DNA from 2 places in the Pelomonas dachongensis genome. Region 2 is predicted to be linked to the other one. Evidence: predicted binding sites of a transcription regulator. Region 2 holds the regulator's gene; the other holds the start of a gene.

Region 1 (8,994 bases), on a different contig from region 2:
CACGATGTGGCACGCACCCGGCGGCCCCGGCGTGCGTGTGGACTCGCATGCGTACACGAACTACTTCGTGCCGCCCAATTACGACTCCATGATCGGCAAGATCATCGTCCATGGCGACACGCGCGAGCAGGCGCTAGCGCGCATGCGCATCGCGCTAAGCGAGACGGTGGTCGAAGGCATCCAGACCAACATCCCGCTGCATCGCGAGCTGATGGCGGATGCCAAGTTCATCGAGGGCGGCACCAGCATTCATTACCTGGAAGGCTGGATGGCGGCGCACAAGCGCTGAAGGCGCCTCATGACGCAGGACAATGCGGGCATGAGTCATCTTTTTGAACTGGCCCTGGTCTGCCGCGAGGCCGACGTCGAGACCGTCAGCGATGCGCTGATGGAGATCGACGCCCTCGCGGTGTCCGTCGAAGACGCCGATGCCGACACCGAGGCCGAACACGCGCTGTTCGGCGAGCCCGGCATGCCCGCCCCGGCCGCGGGCTGGGAGCGCTCGGTGGTGAAGGCGCTCTTCCCTTCCGAGCCTGAAGCCACCGAAGCCGCGACGCTGATCCTGGCCCAGCAGTGGGCTGCGGACGTGCACGTGCAGGCCATCCAGGCGGTGCCCGAGCAGGACTGGGTGCGCCTCACGCAAAGCCAGTTCGCGCCGGTCGAGATCACGCCCGAGTTCTGGATCGTGCCGAGCTGGCACGAGGCGCCGCCGCAGGCCCAGCGCGTCATGCGGCTGGACCCCGGACTGGCGTTCGGCACCGGCACCCACCCGACCACACGCATGTGCCTGCGCTGGATCGCGACCCGCAACCAGTCGTGGGATCGCGTGCTGGACTACGGCTGCGGCTCCGGCATCCTGGCCATCGGTGCGGCACTGCACGGCGCCCGCAGCATCGACGCGGTGGACATCGACCCGGCCGCGATCACCTCGTCACGGGACAATGCGGCCGCCAACGGCGTGACGCTGAACACCGGCATGCCCGAGCTGGCCCAGGGCCAGTACCCACTGGTCATCGCTAACATCCTGGCAACGCCGCTGAAGCTGCTGGCGCCGCTGCTGTGCGCGCACGTCGCGGCCGGCGGCCATCTGATCCTGGCGGGCATCCTGTCGCGCCAGGCCGACGAGCTGAAAGCGGCCTATGAGCCGTGGCTGTCGCTGTCGGTCGGCGATGAAGAAGACGGCTGGATCCTCATGACGGCGCAGCGGCCCGCATGAGCGCAGTGTCGGGCCGCCCCCAACAAGCTCGCTCCCGCCTGGCGGGAGTGAGTCCGGACTTGAGAGGCGATGAGGGCATCTCAAGACTGGTGAGCGCCTGGCCGATCCGTCGGACAGGCAAGGCTGAAGGCCGAAGGGTGCACCCATGAGCCTCGCGACGCGCTGCACCGCCTGCGGCACGGTCTTCAGAATCGTGGAAGACCAGTTGCGCGTGTCCGACGGTTGGGTGCGCTGCGGCCGGTGTTCCGAGATTTTTGACGCGCGCGAGCTGCTGTTCGACATTGAGCGTGAGGCACCGCCACCGTGGCCAGCAGCGTTCACGCCGGCACCGGGGTTCGCGGATGAACCGCCATCGCCCCCCACACCGCACCCGCTGCCGCCCCCGGCGCCGGCGCCCGAGCCGGAACCCGAGCCGGAACCCGAGCCGGCCTGGATTCCGCAGCCGGTCGCCGATCCCGAACCGCAGCTGGAAACGCCGCCGCGCTTCACCGCCACGGCCGCTCCCGCGCGGCAGGAACCGCGCTGGGTGGAGGACGAGCCCCTGGCCCACCTGCCCCCCGCACCCGTACCCCAGCCCGTCATCGAACCGGCACCAACGTTGGTCGCCGAGCCGACTTCGCCCTCGACTCCCGTCGTGCCCGAGTTCATGCGCATGGCGCAGAACAGCGCCCGTTGGAATCGCCCGGGCATGCGGGTGATGCTCAGTGCATCGTCGCTGCTTCTCGCGCTACTGTTGCTGCTGCAGGTCACGCTGCACTTCCGCGATGCGCTGGCCGCACTGCATCCGCCGTTGCGCGGCGCGCTGCAAGGTTTGTGCAGCGCGCTGGGCTGCGAGGTGCAGCCCTGGCGGCGCATCGAAGCCATCAGCATCGAAGCCACATCGCTGAGTCTGATGGGCGGCGGCAGCGGCTACAAGCTCAACCTGTCCCTGCGCAACAAAACCGGCGTGAGTGTGGCGGCCCCGTGGATAGAACTCAGCCTGACCGACGCCAACGGCGCGCCATTCGCGCGCCGTGTCGTCGCGCCCGAGGCGCTGCAGCCGCAGTTGAAGCAGGTCGGCGCGGAGTCGGAGCATGCGCTGTCATTCAGCTTCAGCACCGGCGGCAAGCGGGTCAGCGGCTACAGCGTCAACGTCTTCTACCCCTGATCCGGCCCGCAGGGCGAATGCGCGCCTGACAAGAAAAAACCCGGCACCGCGTGAGCGGGCCGGGTTTTGCGTTTGCTCGAAACGGGCGGCGTACCGCCCGCTCAGACAAGCGCTTAGGGCTTGTTGCCGGTGGGGAAGGGCCAGGCGGCTTGCGGGCTCAGCGCGGTCTTGGCCGCGGGGGCGGGTGCAGCAGCAGCAGGCTTGGCCGCAGGGGCAGGCTTGGCAGCCGCCTTCTTCGGCGCTGCAGCCTTCTTCGCGGCCGGCTTGGCAGCAGGCTTCGCCGCGGGCTTGGCAGCGGCCTTCTTGGGGGCAGCAGCCTTCTTTGCCGGAGCAGCGGCCTTCTTGGGCGCAGCAGCCTTCTTGGCAGGAGCGGCAGCCTTCTTAGGAGCAGCAGCCTTCTTGGCCGGAGCGGCAGCCTTCTTAGGAGCAGCAGCCTTCTTGGCCGGAGCGGCCTTCTTCGCCGGAGCAGCAGCCTTCTTGGCCGGAGCGGCCTTCTTCGCCGGAGCAGCGGCCTTTTTGGCCGGAGCGGCCTTCTTCGCCGGAGCAGCAGCCTTCTTGGCCGGAGCGGCCTTCTTCGCCGGAGCAGCGGCCTTCTTGGCCGGAGCGGCCTTCTTCGCCGGAGCAGCGGCCTTCTTGGCCGGAGCGGCCTTCTTCGCCGGAGCAGCAGCCTTCTTGGCGGCAGCCTTCTTCACCGGGGTTGCAGCGGCCTTCTTGGCCGGAGCTTTCTTCGCAGTTGCCATGGTTTTCTCCTTGATCAAGGGACAGAAACGCCGCCCTGCACGGACCGGTCCGTGCAGATACGGCTATTCACCGTCCGAGAGTCGCTCAGGAGGAACGCCTCGGTACGGTGAATGGGATCGCCATGCAGTCCCGCCACGTCTTGCGTGTTGATGCGGGTTTCGCTCGGTGACTGCATTGGCCAGGTCTTGATCGGGTGGTGGCTGGGACTTCAGTCCCAGCTCAGTGCCCCGCCCGACTGGTACTCGATGACGCGAGTCTCGAAGAAGTTGCGTTCCTTCTTCAAGTCGATCATCTCGCTCATCCACGGGAAGGGGTTTTCTTCGTTCGGGAACAGCGCTTCAAGGCCGATCTGCACCGCACGGCGGTTTGCGATGAAGCGCAGGTAGCCCTTGAACATCGACGCGTTAAGGCCCAGCACGCCACGCGGCATGGTGTCCTCGGCGTAGCGGTACTCGAGCTCGACGGCCTTCAGGAACAGCGCCTTGATCTCGGCCTTGAACTCGGCAGTCCACAGGTGCGGGTTCTCGAGCTTGATCTGGTTGATCAGGTCGATGCCGAAGTTGCAGTGCATGGACTCGTCGCGCAGGATGTACTGGTACTGCTCGGCCGCACCGGTCATCTTGTTCTGGCGGCCCATCGCCAGGATCTGCGTGAAGCCGACGTAGAAGAACAGGCCTTCCATCAGGCACGCGAACACGATCAGCGACTTCAGCAGCGTCTGGTCGGCCGCGGGTGTGCCGGTGACGAAGTCCGGCTTCATGATCGCCTCGATGAAGGGGATCAGGAACTCGTCCTTGTCGCGGATCGACTGCACCTCGTTGTAGGCGTTGAAGATCTCGCTCTCGTCGAGACCCAGCGACTCCACGATGTACTGGTAGGCGTGCGTGTGGATCGCCTCCTCGAAGGCCTGGCGCAGCAGGAACTGGCGGGCCTCGGGCGCCGTGATGTGGCGGTAGGTGCCCAGCACGATGTTGTTGGCGGCCAGCGAGTCGGCAGTGACGAAGAAGCCGAGGTTGCGCTTGATGATGCGGCGCTCGTCGTCGGTCAGGCCGTTGGGATCTTTCCAGAGCGCGATGTCGCGGCTCATGTTCACTTCCTGCGGCATCCAGTGGTTGGCGCAGGTGGCGAGGTACTTCTCCCACGCCCACTTGTACTTGAACGGCACCAGCTGATTGACGTCGGTCTGGCCGTTGATGATGCGCTTGTCGGCCGCCTTCACGCGACGTGCCGTGGTGGCTTCGCCAGACAACTGGGGCGCAGGAATGGAGACGCTGGCAGCTTCGCGCACAGACACCGAAGCAGACGTCGCCGAAAGTGATGTCGATGGCAGGGCCGCGAGAGTGTTCGCGGCTTGGGTATCAGTGGACTTCAGGTCTTCGTCCCAATCCAGCATGGTGTGCTTCCTATCGCTTCGAATTATCGGCAGTGCTTGCGGGGTTCAACAAGAACCCGCCACTGCTATTTGCATCAATCGCGCGAACTTTGTTGCGCGAGGGCATCGAAAACAAGCAGCGCGCACTTGTCTATACAAGTGCGCGCTGCTGCTTCATTTACTGGCAGGCCTCGCAACCGGGGTCGTCGATGGCGCAGAACTTCATGTCGGTGGCCGGAAGTTCGGGCTCCACGGCAGCGACAGGCGCAGCCGGTGCAGCCATCACCGGCGCAACGCCGGACGACACCGCGTTCAGCTGGCCAGAGCGCGTGACCGTGCTCTTCTCCGCCTGCGTCGCGCTGATGGTGCGCAGGTAGTAGGTCGTCTTCAGGCCGCGCTGCCATGCGAGCTTGTAGGTCTCGTCCAGCTTCTTGCCCGACGCACCGGCCATGTAGATGTTCAGGCTCTGCGCCTGGTCGATCCACTTCTGGCGGCGCGCGCCGGCTTCGATCAGCCACGACGTATCCACCTCGAAGGCGGTCGCATACAGCGCCTTGATGTCCTCGGGCACGCGGTCGATGCGGCGCAGCGAACCGTCGAAGTGCTTGAGGTCCATGACCATCACGTCGTCCCACAGGCCCAGCGCCTTCAGGTCACGCACCAGGGATTCGTTGATGACGGTGAACTCGCCGGACAGGTTGGACTTGACCGACAGGTTGCCGAAGCAGGGCTCGATGGACGCGTCCACGCCGATGATGTTGGAGATGGTCGCGGTCGGGGCGATGGCGACGCAGTTGCTGTTGCGCATGCCGTGCGCGGCGATGCGCCCGCGCAGCGCGTCCCAGTCCAGCGTCGTCGAGCGGTCCACGTCGACATAGCCACCGCGGGCTTCGGCAAGCAGATCCAGCGAATCGATCGGCAGGATGCCGCGATCCCACAGCGAGCCCTTGTACGAGGAATAGCGGCCACGCTCTTCGGCCAGTTCGGTCGAGGCCCAGTAGGCGTGGTAGCAGACGGCCTCCATCGAGCGGTCGGCGAACTCGACAGCAGCCTGCGACGCATACGGCGTGCGCAGCTGGTACAGCGCGTCCTGGAAGCCCATGATGCCCAGGCCCACCGGGCGGTGGCGCAGGTTGGAGTCACGCGCCTTCTTGACGGCGTAGTAGTTGATGTCGATGACGTTGTCGAGCATCCGCATCGCGGTGCGCGTGGTCCTCTTCAGCTTGACCTGGTCGATCTCGCCATCCTTGATGTGCTGAGCCAGGTTGACCGAGCCCAGATTGCAGACGGCGATCTCGCTGTCGTTGGTGTTCAGCGTGATCTCGGTGCACAGGTTGGACGAGTGCACCACGCCGACGTGCTGCTGCGGACTGCGCACGTTGCAGGCGTCCTTGAACGTGATCCAGGGGTGGCCCGTCTCGAACAGCATCGACAGCATCTTGCGCCACAGGTCCTTGGCGGGCATGCGCTTGAATAGCTTCAGCTCGCCGCGATCCGCCTTGCGCTCATAACCCACATAGGCTTCCTCGAAAGCCTTGCCGAACTTGTCGTGCAGGTCCGGGCAGGTGGACGGGCTGAACAGCGTCCAGTCGCCGCCTTCCAGCACACGGCGCATGAACAGGTCGGGAATCCAGTTCGCGGTGTTCATGTCGTGCGTGCGGCGGCGGTCGTCGCCGGTGTTCTTGCGCAGGTCCAAGAACTCTTCGATGTCCAGGTGCCAGGTTTCCAGGTAGGCGCAGACGGCGCCCTTGCGCTTGCCACCCTGGTTCACGGCCACGGCCGTGTCGTTGACGACCTTCAGGAAGGGCACGACGCCTTGGCTCTTGCCGTTGGTGCCCTTGATGTGTGAGCCCAGCGCACGCACCGGCGTCCAATCGTTGCCCAGGCCGCCGGCGAACTTGCTCAGCAGCGCGTTTTCCTTCAGCGCCTCGTAGATGCCGTCCAGGTCGTCGCTGACCGTCGTCAGGTAGCAGCTGGACAGCTGCGAGCGGCGCGTGCCGGCGTTGAACAGCGTCGGCGTGCTGGACATGAAGTCGAAGCTGGACAGCACTTCGTAGAACTCGATGGCGCGCGCCTCGCGGTCGATCTCGCCCAGCGCCAGGCCCATGGCCACTCGCATGAAGAACGCCTGCGGCATCTCGATGCGGGTGTCTTCGATGTGCAGGAAGTAGCGGTCATACAGCGTCTGCAGGCCGAGGTAGTCGAACTGCAGGTCGCGTTCGGCCTTCAGCGCGGCGCCGAGGCGGACCAGGTCGAACTGGCCCAGCTTCTCGTCCAGCAGCTCGGCCGCGATGCCCTTCTTGATGTAGCCGGGGAAGTACTCGGCGTAGCGCGTCTGCATTTCAGACTGCATGACCTCGCCACCGATGATCTCGCGGCGGATGGTGTGCAGCAGCAGCCGGGCCGTGGCGCGGCTGTAGCCGGGGTCCTTCTCGATCAGCGTGCGCGCGGCCAGGATGGCAGCCTTGTAGACCTCGTCGATGGGCACGCCGTCGTACAGGTTGCGCTGGGTCTCGGCCAGCACGGGATCCGGCTTCACGTCGGCGCCGAGGTTCTCGCAGGCCGAGGCGATCAGCGACTTCAGCTGGCCCAGGTCCAGCGGGCGGCGCTCGCCACCGTCGATGACCATCAGCGACGGCTCGGCCACACGCGCGGCTTCCCCCTGCGACGCGCGTTCCTGCGCACGGCGCTCGCGGTACAGCACGTAGGCGCGGGCCACGTCATGCTGACCGCTGCGCATCAGGCCCAGCTCGACCTGGTCCTGCACATCCTCGATGTGGAAGGTGCCGCCGCTCGGGCGCGAGCGCAGCAGCGCACGCACGACGTTCTGCGTCAGCTGCTCGACCGTCTCGCGCACGCTGGCCGAAGCCGCACCGCTCGTGCCGTGCACCGCCAGGAACGCCTTCATCAACGCCACGGCGATCTTGCTCGGCTCGAACGAGACCACGGCGCCGTTGCGGCGCAGGATCTGGTAAGCCTGGTAGGTCGACGGCGACGGCTGGGCAACCTTGGTGGTGGGCGCGCCGGATTCAAACGCGACCGGTGCGGCGGTGGCGGGTGCCTGGCCGGAGACGGTTTGTTGCATGACGGAATCCTTTATCGAGAGACTGCAATGCGATGCGCGACTCCGACCTGGCGGCGGAGGGTCAGCGCATCGTGAGGGGTTTCAAACGGGGACCACGCGGTTTCCAAAGCGGAATCGCGTCCCGGTCTCACCATGACGAGGCCGGCTTCGCGGCGCGGCTCGCTGGGGTGTCGCTGGGGGTGACGCAACTGGCAGCAAGCCACGTCAAACAGCGCTTCCAGGGAGGGGTTCATGGGGTATCGACTGGGTCGGCAGAATAACACGAGAGAACACTATATATGTGGCACCCCGCCCCCTCAAGCACTACAGATAGTGTGAAAACCCGTGACTCGCACCCCCTAGAAAACGGCCATTCCGGCGCCGAGCCCGATCAACACGGGTCACGCGCACCGCAACCCGCATGAGCATTGGGCAGCGCGCCGGAAGGCCGCGCCAGCCCGCACCGTTGCTGGGTTTGCGCGGCGGCGTCGGTGACCGCAGCGCGCTGCGCGCGGGATTCAAGCAGGGCAAATCCCGAGGCCGAGCCTCAGCGTGGCGCGCCGGGCGCCGGGTCTGCAATCGCCAGCCGTGCCATGCGGTAGCGGATCTGCCGCAGCGACAGCCCCAGGCTCGCCGCCGCCGCCGTGCGGTTGAAGCGGTGCTGCTCCAGCGCCCGCAACAGGATGGCGCGCTCGACCTCGTCGAGATAGAGCGCCAGGTCGTCAGGTAGCTGCTCGGGCAACGACAGCCCTTCGACGACCGACGCCCCCGGACCTGGCGCCTCGTCCGCCGTTTCCAGCGTGCCGAACTGCGACACGCTGCCGCCATCGTCCAGCAGCGTGTCGGGCAGCCCCAGGTCCTCGGCGCCTATCCATTCACCGCCGGCCAGCGCCAGCGCGCGGTGCAGCAGGTTCTCCAGCTCACGCACATTGCCGGGGAAGGCATAGCGCGACAGCGTCTGCAGCGCGCCGGGCGTCAGTCGCGGCGTGGGCGACACGCCGGCGTCTTGCGCGATGCGGGCGAGCACGCGGTCGCTGATCAGACCCAGATCCTCCAGCCGCTCGCGCAGCGGCGGCACGCGGATCTGGATGACATTGAGCCGGTAGAACAAATCCTGCCGGAAGCGCCCCGCCGCGACCTCCGCGCTCAAATCCTTGTGCGTGGCGCTGAGGATGCGCACGTTGATCGGCGTCTCGGCCGTCGCGCCGACCGGGCGCACCGAGCGCTCCTGGATCACGCGCAGCAGCTTGCTCTGCATCGCCAGCGGCAGGTCGCCGATCTCGTCGAGGAACAGCGTGCCGCCGTCGGCCGCCTGGAAGAATCCCTCCCGGTCTTCGTTCGCGCCGGTGAACGCGCCCTTGCGGTAGCCAAAGAACTCGGCCTCCAACAGGTTCTCGGGAATGGCGCCGCAGTTCACGGCGACGAAACGCTGGCTGGCGCGCGTGCCGTGGTCG
Region 2 (8,994 bases):
ACGGCGCAGCGGCTGCAAATCTGCCAGCGGCAGCTGCAGACGCTTCCAGCTCAGCAGCGGTTTGCCATCGGGCCGGGTCAGTGCGAGGTCGTGCAGGTCGACCCGGCCGCTGAGCTTGACGCCCGGTGCCTGCCGGGGCTGCTCGGTGAAATCCAGCGCCAGGTCCATGTCCAGCTTGCCGGACTGCAGCCGCGCGGGCAGGCTGGCCGGCACGTAGGGCGCCAGCGGCGCGAGGTCCAGCCCGGCCAGCTTCAGCGACAGCCGGCCGCTGGCCTGATCGGCAAATGGCAAGGCTTCCGCACGGCTGTCGAAGGCCACGCCGTCCAGCCGGCCACTGAGGTGGGGCTGCACCTTGACGGCCACATCGGACTCCAGCGTGGACAGGTAAGGCAGCGCCAGCTGCAGGCCGGCCAGCTCGTGCTGGCGCTCCACGGGCCGGTCGTCGAGCCGCACCCGCCCTTCGGTCAGCTCGATGTTGTAGACCGCGAACTCGGGCTCGTCGCTCTCGACAGGCGGCGTTGCGCCGCGCCTGTCGGCAAAGCGGCGGATCAAGTCGTCGATGTCGTACAGCCCTTCAGCCACCCGTGCCAAGCGCAGGTCGGGACGCTCCAGCGACAACGACTCGATGACCACGTGCCCCCGCACCAGCGAGCGCAACGACAGCGCGGCGTCCATCCGGTCCAGCGTCAGCAGCGGCGGCAAGCCTGGCTTGGCGCCTGCAATGCTAATGCCCTCGGCCACGACCGCCAGGCGCCAGGGCTGGAACTGCGCGCGCTCGATGCGCACGACGCGGCCCAGCGCGTCGGTGGCCAGCGCGGCGCCGCGGCCGGTCAGCCAGTTCGGCAGCGCCAGCGTAACGATGATCAGAACCAACGCGAACAGGGCCGACAGGCCTGCCAGCGCCCAGAGCGCGGTGCGGAATGGGGAAGGGGAAAACGTCATCACGGCGAACGCATTATTGATGTCGGCGATGATGCCCACCGTGAGCCTCGCGACCGTCGCCTACCCTGCCCTCAAGAGCCTGTTGCTTGCAGCGATGCTGCCGCCGGCGCCTTTGCTGCTGCTGGCGGCCTGCGGCGGCTGGCGCTTGCATCGACACCGGCGCGGCGGCGGGCTGCTTCTGGCGGTTGCGTTGCTGGGCGTCTGGTTGTCGGCCACCGAGGCCGTCGGCGAGTTGTTGAGCAGGGCCGCAGGCCAGCCCGCCGCGCTGAGCCCGACCCAGTTGAACGACCTGCGCGGCCGCACGGACGGCGCGGTCCTGGTGCTGGGGGGTGGCGTGAACCGCTACGCACCGCCGTACGACGCCGGCTCGCCGAAGACCGCCACGGCCGAACGGCTTGCTTACGGGGTGTGGGTCGCGCGGCGCAGCGGCTGGCCGCTGGCCTTCTCGGGCGGCATCGGCTGGGCCGCGACGGAGCTGCGCGAATCCGAAGCCAGCATCGTCGGCCGTGTAGCCGCCGAGGACTACGCACTGCCGCTGCGCTGGGCCGAGGGCAGCTCCCGGGACACGCGCGAGAACGCGGCCAACACGCTGCCGCTGCTGCACAAGGACGGCGTGCGCCGGGTGGTGCTGGTCACGCATGCGGAGCACATGCGCCGCTCGCTGCGTGCCTTCGAGGCTGCCGCCGCGCCGCTGGGCATGCAGGTGGTGGCGGCGCCCGTGGGGCTGCGCGCGGACGCGCTGACGAGCTTCGACGACTGGTGCCCGTCCCCGGGCGGCTTCGCGCGCGTGCGCTACGTGGTCTACGAGACGCTGGCCTGGTGGAGTGGGCGCTGAGCCGTTTTCACCAATAGAAACCCCGCCGGGCTTGAAGGCCGGGCGGGGTCGGGTGGCGAGGCCACCATGGGGCTCAGAGGCGATCTGCCACTGGGCTCCTGGCGCGCAAAGATTGCGCCAGAGGTTGTGCCTGAAAAGGCATTCAAAGAGTAGGCGAGCCTCCCGCCTCCTTCAAGAAGAGTTGCCCGAATAGCGCCTCGGCCCGCGCCGTGACCTCCTGCGGCAGGCTGATGCCGCGGCCCCATTCGCGGTCGGTCTCGCCGGGCCACTTGTTGGTGGCGTCCATGCCCATCTTGCCGCCCAGGCCGCTGACGGGCGACGCGAAGTCCAGGTAGTCGATGGGCGTGTTGTCCACCAGCGTGGTGTCACGCACCGGGTCCATACGGGTGGTGATGGCCCAGATCACTTCCTGCCAGTTGCGCGTGTCGATGTCGTCGTCCACGACGACGATGAACTTGGTGTACATGAACTGGCGCAGGAAGCTCCAGATGCCGAACATCAGCCGCTTGGCATGGCCGGGGTAGGCCTTCTTTATCGACACGACCGCCATGCGATAGCTGCAACCTTCCGGGGGCAGGTAGAAGTCGACGATCTCGGGAAACTGCTTCTGCAGGATGGGCACGAACACCTCGTTCAGCGCCACGCCCAGGATGGCCGGTTCGTCGGGCGGCTTGCCGGTGTAGGTGGAGTGGTAGATGGGGTTGCGGCGCTGCGTGAGCCGCGTGACCTCGAAGACCGGGAACCAATCCTGCTCGTTGTAATACCCCGTGTGGTCGCCATAGGGGCCTTCCAGCGCATGCAGGTAGCCGCCCTTCTCTTTCAGGGGTATACCGGCTTCACTGACGCCGGTATAGCCGGGCTCGGCGGGCGGAATGTGCCCTTCCAGCACGATTTCTGCCGATGCGGGCGCCTGTAAAGGCGCTCCCTCTCGGCCGACACCGGTGTTGACCAGCTCGGTGCGCGAGCCACGCAGCAGGCCGGCGAATTGGTACTCGGACAACGAATCCGGCACCGGTGTCACGGCACCCAGGATGGTGGCCGGGTCGGCCCCCAGCGCCACGGCGATGGGAAATGCCTGTCCGGGATGTGCCAACGCATGGTCGCGGAAATCCAGCGCACCGCCGCGGTGCGCCAGCCAGCGCATGATGACCTGGCGCTTGCCAATGACCTGCTGGCGGTAGATGCCCAGGTTCTGCCGGGTGCGGGTCGGGCCGCGCGTGATGACGAGACCCCACGTGATCAGGGGGGCCACGTCGCCCGGCCAGCAGGTCTGAACCGGCAGTCGACCGAGGTCGACGTCGCTGCCTTCCAGGATCTCCTCCTGGCACGCGGCACGACGTTGTACGGCTGGCTTCATGTCCCACAACGCCTTGGCCATCTGCAGCAGCTTGCCAGCGTCCTTCAAGCCCTTGGGCGGATCGGGTTCCTTGAGGCTGGCGAGCACCCGGCCGACATCCCTCAAATCGGCCAGAGACTCAGCGCCCATGCCGAGTGCGACGCGGCGCGTTGTCCCGAAAAGATTGGTCAGCGCTGGCGTCGTGAACCCCGACGGGTTCTCGAACAGCAAGGCCGGTCCTCCGGCTCTCAGCACGCGGTCGCTGAGGGCCGTGATCTCCAGCACGGGCGAGACTTTTTCACGCACGCGCTTGAGTTCGCCCAGGCCTTCAAGGCCCGCCATGAAGTCGCGCAGGTCGGTGTATTTCATAACCAAAAGTAGTTTTGATTGAGTCAAACAACCTTGACTGGTTATCTTCGACCCGTAAAATTCGCAGGTTCCGGGTTTCTACTGAACCCATCCGGCCGGCTCGACAGGCGCGCAATGCGCCGCGAAACGCCAGCTGGCCGTGAAATTATCACCGTCGCCCTCCACAGACTGCCGCTGTCGGCAGCAGCCTGCGGCAGAGCGCGACACAAGGGAGTCGCATGACGACACGTCAAGACCTACTCAGCCTGGTTCGCCTCACGCGGAATTCGGCGTCGCTGTTCGTGAAGGACATCGGCAACGGCCTGCTCGTGGTCAGCCACAACACGCTGGCTCTGGTCGGGCTGGCCGTTGTGGCCGTGCTGCTGGTGTTTTCCAGCCAGGCCGGGCTGCGCGAGAAGCTGGAATCCGCCACGCTGGGCTGGCTGAACGCCCGCCAGGAGGCGCGTGCCGAAGCCGAGGGCAACACGCTGTTTGCCGCCGCCGAGCCGGACGCCATCACCCGCGCTACCGCGGCCGATCCACGCGAGCTGAGCCGCCAGCAAGCCGCCGTGGCACATTGGCTCGCCCGTCGATACCGCGTGGCCCCGGAGCCTGTCAGCCGGCTGGTTCAGGAAGCATGGGCCGTCGGCCAGCGCGCCAAGGTCGAGCCCACGCTGATCCTGGCCATCATGGCCATCGAATCCGGCTTCAACCCGTTCGCCCAGAGCCCCGTGGGCGCGCAAGGCCTGATGCAGGTGATGACGCGCGTGCACGACGACAAGTACGAGGCTTTTGGCGGTACGCACGCTGCATTCGATCCGGTGACCAACCTGCGGGTAGGCGTGCAGGTGCTGAAGGAATGCATCCAGCGCGCCGGCGGCCTGGAGGAAGGCCTGCGCTACTACGTGGGCGCCGCCAACCTGGCCGACGACACCGGCTATGCCGGCCGGGTTCTGGGCGAGCACGACCTGCTGAAGGCGGTCGTCTCCGGCCGCAGCGTGCCGGCCAACGCGACGGCGACGGTGCGACCCTCGCCGATGCGCGAAGCCGCGTCGGCCCCGCTGGGGGACGATTCCGCCCAGGTCGCCCTGCTGCGCTGAACTACACTTGCCGCTCACGCGACTGGCGATCAGGGTCACAAGCTGACCCGAGGTGGGCCACCACCGGGGAGCGTGAGGCGACTGTCTTCATTCGAACGACAACCGCTATCAGCCGTTCGCCTGGGCAGCCCAGTTCGTCGCCACGCCCGCTCGTGAGCGCCTGGGATTCACCGCCTGACCTTCGGAAACACTGCCATGTTTGACCGCACCACCTCCACCCTCGCCCTGGTCGACCCCGAGCTCTGGACAGCCGTCCAGAACGAGACTCGCCGCCAGGAAGACCACATCGAGCTGATCGCCAGCGAGAACTACACGTCGCCGGCCGTCATGGAAGCCCAGGGCAGCCAGCTGACCAACAAGTACGCCGAAGGCTACCCCGGCAAGCGCTACTACGGCGGCTGCGAGTACGTGGACGTGGCAGAGCAACTCGCCATCGACCGCCTGAAGCAGCTCTTCGGTGCCGAGTTCGCCAATGTGCAGCCCAACAGCGGCTCACAGGCCAACCAGGGTGTGTTCTTCGCGCTGCTGCAGCCCGGCGACACCATCATGGGCATGAGCCTGGCCGAAGGCGGACACCTGACCCACGGCATGCCGCTGAACATGAGCGGCAAGTGGTTCAACGTCATCAGCTACGGCTTGGACGCGAACGAAGCCATCGACTACGACGCGATGGAAGCGCTGGCCCGCGAGAAGAAGCCCAAGCTCATCATCGCGGGCGCGTCAGCCTACTCGCTGCGCATCGACTTCGAGCGCTTCGGCAAGATCGCCAAGGAGATCGGCGCCTATTTCATGGTCGACATGGCCCACTACGCCGGCCTGATCGCTGCGGGCGTCTACCCGAACCCGCTGCCGCATGCCGACGTCGTCACGTCCACCACGCACAAGAGCCTGCGCGGCCCGCGCGGTGGCATCATCCTGACGAACGACGAAGCCATTGCCAAGAAGATCAACTCGGCGATCTTCCCCGGCATCCAGGGCGGCCCACTGATGCACGTCATCGCCGGCAAGGCGGTGGCTTTCAAGGAAGCTTTGAGCCCCGAGTTCAAGGCCTACCAGGAACAGGTCGTCAAGAACGCCAAGGTGCTGGCCGAGACACTGATCGAGCGCGGCCTGCGCATCGTCTCCGGCGGCACGGAAAGCCACGTGATGCTCGTGGACCTGCGCCCCAAGAATCTGACCGGCAAGGAAGCCGAGGCCATCCTGGGCGCCGCCCACATGACCTGCAACAAGAACGGCATCCCCAACGACCCGCAAAAGCCGATGGTGACCAGCGGTATCCGCCTGGGCACGCCGGCCATGACGACGCGCGGCTTCAAGGAAGAACAGGTGCGCGCCACAGCCCACCTGATCGCCGACGTGCTAGACAAGCCGCACGACGAGGCCAACCTCGCCGCCGTGCGCGAGAAGGTCGCCGCACTGACGTCCGCTTTCCCCGTGTACCGCGGTTAACCGCACCCGATGCGCTGCCCGTTCTGCTCTCACACCGAAACCCAGGTCTCAGAGACCCGGGAGTCGGATGAGGGAGACGTCGTCCGGCGCCGGCGCCGCTGCCTGTCCTGCGACAAGCGCTTCACGACGTACGAGCGGGCGGACATCGCCATGCCGTCGGTCGTCAAGAAGGACGGGCGGCGCGCCGATTTCGATTCCGCCAAGCTGCGTGCCTCCATGCAGCTGGCGTTGCGCAAGCGGCCCGTCAGCGTCGAGCAGATCGACGCGGCGCTGAACCGCATCGAGGAAAAGCTGCTGGCCAGCGGCGCGCGCGAGATCGCGTCCACCCGGCTGGGCGAGCTGGTCATGCGTGAACTCAAGCGCATCGACAAGGTAGCCTACGTGCGCTTCGCGTCGGTCTATCGCAGCTTCGAGGACGTGGACGAGTTCCGGCAGCTGATCCGCGAGATCTAACCGCGGGACAACCTTATCCCCCTTGAGGGCGAGTCACGGGAGTCCCCCGACCCCCCCGCCGGTCCGCCTTCGGAGGGAAAGACGCTGCGCCGACCCTGGGAACCGACCTGCGCCTGGCGCGCAGCGAAGCCTTGCGCGCTGCTGAATCTGTGTTCTTCCGCATCAGCCGCAAGGGCGCCAACGCCTGCAGTGTGCCGCACACCGGCACGCGCAACGACTACGACTGCAGCGGTGGCCAGTCCTACTGCAGCCCGGCTGAGAGGCCCGTCGTCAAGGCCGTATGGCTGCCGCAATGCCTGCCCGTGACCCTGCGCAGCAACGCCGAGACGCTGAAACTCCAGCAGCGCCAGGGGCTGGTGACCCAAACCGTCAACATCAAGCTGAAGCTGAACAGCGGCGCGGCCGTCCGCCACGGGGTGGCGATCACGGGCCGTGTACGCAGCTGCGCTTGCGGCGATCAGCTGGGCGGCTTGCCGCGCTGCGCCAGAATTCGCATCCCTCAATCAGGGTGGGCGCCGACCAGCGGCCGTTCGTGACAGATGAACGGTTGTGTTTGGTAAGCGCCCGTAATCCCTATGCAGAGAATGCCAGCATGCAGAAATCAACGCGCCGGCGCGTCCCAGGATTCACGTTGATTGAGTTGATGGTGGTGGTGGTCATCGTCGGCATCCTGGCGGCCGTTGCCTACCCGGCCTACACGTCGCATGTGCAACGCAGCCGGCGGGCTGACGCCGTGAAACTGCTGACCGCTGTCAGCCAGGCGCAGGAGCGCTATCGCAGCAACCGCAACAGCTTCGCGGCGGCGCTGAGCGATCTGGGTATGGGCAACGGTGACGTGGCAGATCACTACGACCTGTCCATCGAAGGGGTCGGCGAGCCCGCCACCTTGGTCACCGGCTACCTGGTCCTGGCCAAAGTCCGCAGCACCAGCCCTCAGCGGTACGACAGCAAGTGCGCGCAGATGGGCATCAAGGTTGAGGGCGGTGCCGTCCACTACGTGTCCAAAGACACGAGCGACGCCGACACCAGCTCGACCTGCTGGCCCCGTTGATCACCATGCGCCATTCCCACCGCTCGGCAAAGACCCGGATCTCCGGCGGGCTGGGACTGGTCGAAGTGATGGTGGTCGTGATCATCGTCGGCGTGCTGACGGCGGCGGCGATTCCCTCGCTGATGGGGCTGCTCGAGCGGCGCCGCATCTTGGCCGTGACCCAGGAGCTAGCCGGACTTCTGAGCTTTGCCCGATCAGAGGCCAACGCCAACGGTGACAGTGTGGTCGTGCATTTGGAGAAAGATCCCAGCGATGCCGTCAGTTGTGCGTCGGTGAACATCCAGCACCCTTCTGACGAATGCGTTTGCTACCTGCCGCAGGCCGAAATGTGCAAGGGCATCAATGTCCCCGTGCTGCGCGTGTTTCAGCTCAAGAATTCGGACGGCGTCAGCTTTGAGGCGTCTGCCACTTCATGGGGCAAACATGCGCAAAAGGCCAACCAGTTGACCTTCGAGCGAAATCAGCAGTACCTGGATGTCACGGGTGTGCAGATCACGGTCCAGGGCGCTCGCACCGGTGCGCAGATGCGCGTCGAGCTGAACACGGCCAATCGCATCCGGACCTGCTCTCCCGACGGCAGCATCAGCGGAGTTGCCAAATGCGGTTGATGCGAACCGACAGACATGCTGCACAGCGTGGCCTAGGGCTCGTGGAGCTCATGGTGGGCATCACGATCGGCCTCATCGTCGCTGCCGGCGCATCGATCGTGGCGGTCAACCAGATCACGGAACACCGGCGGTTGATGCTGGAAATGCAGGTCCAGCAGGACCTGCGCGCGGCCGCAGATCTGCTGCAGCAAGATTTGCGGCGTGCCGGCTTCCGAGGGCAGGCGCAGTACGGCCTGTGGACACCCGCCACAGGCGTGGGCACGCCCGCGCAGCGACCTGCGCAGGCAGCCAGCGCCAACCGCTACGCGGCCGTGGCCGATATCGACAACGACCAGATGCGGGCCATCGAGTACCTTTACGCGCGCAAGGATGGCGGCAACTATCCCGCGTCTGGCGCTCCGCGCGACAACGAGTATTTCGGCATCAAGTGGGACAAGAACACCAAGGCCTTGTATCTCAAGCTCGGGCGCATTGAGGGCCGCGACAACTGGCAACCGATCACCGATCCCGAGACCGTCGAGATCCTGGATTTTTCCGTGGACATCCAGACGCAGGACATATCGCTGGCCGAGTTCTGCGACAACGCCTGCGTGGGCGCGAATTGTCCCGTCCAGCAGGTGCGGCATGTCGAATTCCAACTTCAGGGGCGTGCCAAGCATGACCGCCAGGTCGTGCGCAGCCTCAACGGCAGTGAACGCATCCGCGCCGATGCGGTGATCGGAGCCTGCCCGGCATGAACAGGGTGTCGCTCTCCACTTCTGACCGCCAGCAGGGTGCGGCGACGCTGGTCGTCGTCATGATGTTGTTCCTGATCATGGCGCTGCTGGCCGCCTATGCCAACCGGGGGTTGCTGTTCGAGCAGCGCATGTCCA

The links. The regulator NrdR, encoded in region 2, represses ribonucleotide reductase genes. The targets are predictions, from matches to a motif close to CACNANATNTNGTG.
Region 1: ACG02S_RS04640 (ribonucleoside-diphosphate reductase subunit alpha) is a predicted target of NrdR. The motif match lies at 7,832-7,845, and genes of this name have one in related genera.

The regions. Positions count from the first base shown of each region.
Region 1 is NZ_JBIGHY010000001.1:1,002,601-1,011,594, reverse strand. It holds gene accC (acetyl-CoA carboxylase biotin carboxylase subunit) at 1-289, shown strand, start outside; gene prmA (50S ribosomal protein L11 methyltransferase) at 320-1,216, shown strand; gene ACG02S_RS04655 (zinc-ribbon and DUF3426 domain-containing protein) at 1,362-2,363, shown strand; gene ACG02S_RS04650 (histone) at 2,477-3,103, opposite strand; gene ACG02S_RS04645 (ribonucleotide-diphosphate reductase subunit beta) at 3,313-4,497, opposite strand; gene ACG02S_RS04640 (ribonucleoside-diphosphate reductase subunit alpha) at 4,655-7,561, opposite strand; gene ACG02S_RS04635 (sigma-54-dependent transcriptional regulator) at 8,088-8,994, opposite strand, start outside.
Region 2 is NZ_JBIGHY010000002.1:190,987-199,980, forward strand. It holds gene ACG02S_RS05550 (DUF748 domain-containing protein) at 1-942, opposite strand, end outside; gene ACG02S_RS05555 (YdcF family protein) at 983-1,777, shown strand; gene ubiD (4-hydroxy-3-polyprenylbenzoate decarboxylase) at 1,920-3,482, opposite strand; gene ACG02S_RS05565 (lytic transglycosylase domain-containing protein) at 3,701-4,561, shown strand; ZMP/ZTP riboswitch at 4,570-4,694, shown strand; gene glyA (serine hydroxymethyltransferase) at 4,757-6,010, shown strand; gene nrdR (transcriptional regulator NrdR) at 6,020-6,463, shown strand; gene ACG02S_RS05580 (hypothetical protein) at 6,595-6,999, shown strand; gene ACG02S_RS05585 (type IV pilin protein) at 7,056-7,514, shown strand; gene ACG02S_RS05590 (pilus assembly FimT family protein) at 7,520-8,122, shown strand; gene ACG02S_RS05595 (PilW family protein) at 8,122-8,859, shown strand; gene ACG02S_RS05600 (hypothetical protein) at 8,937-8,994, shown strand, end outside.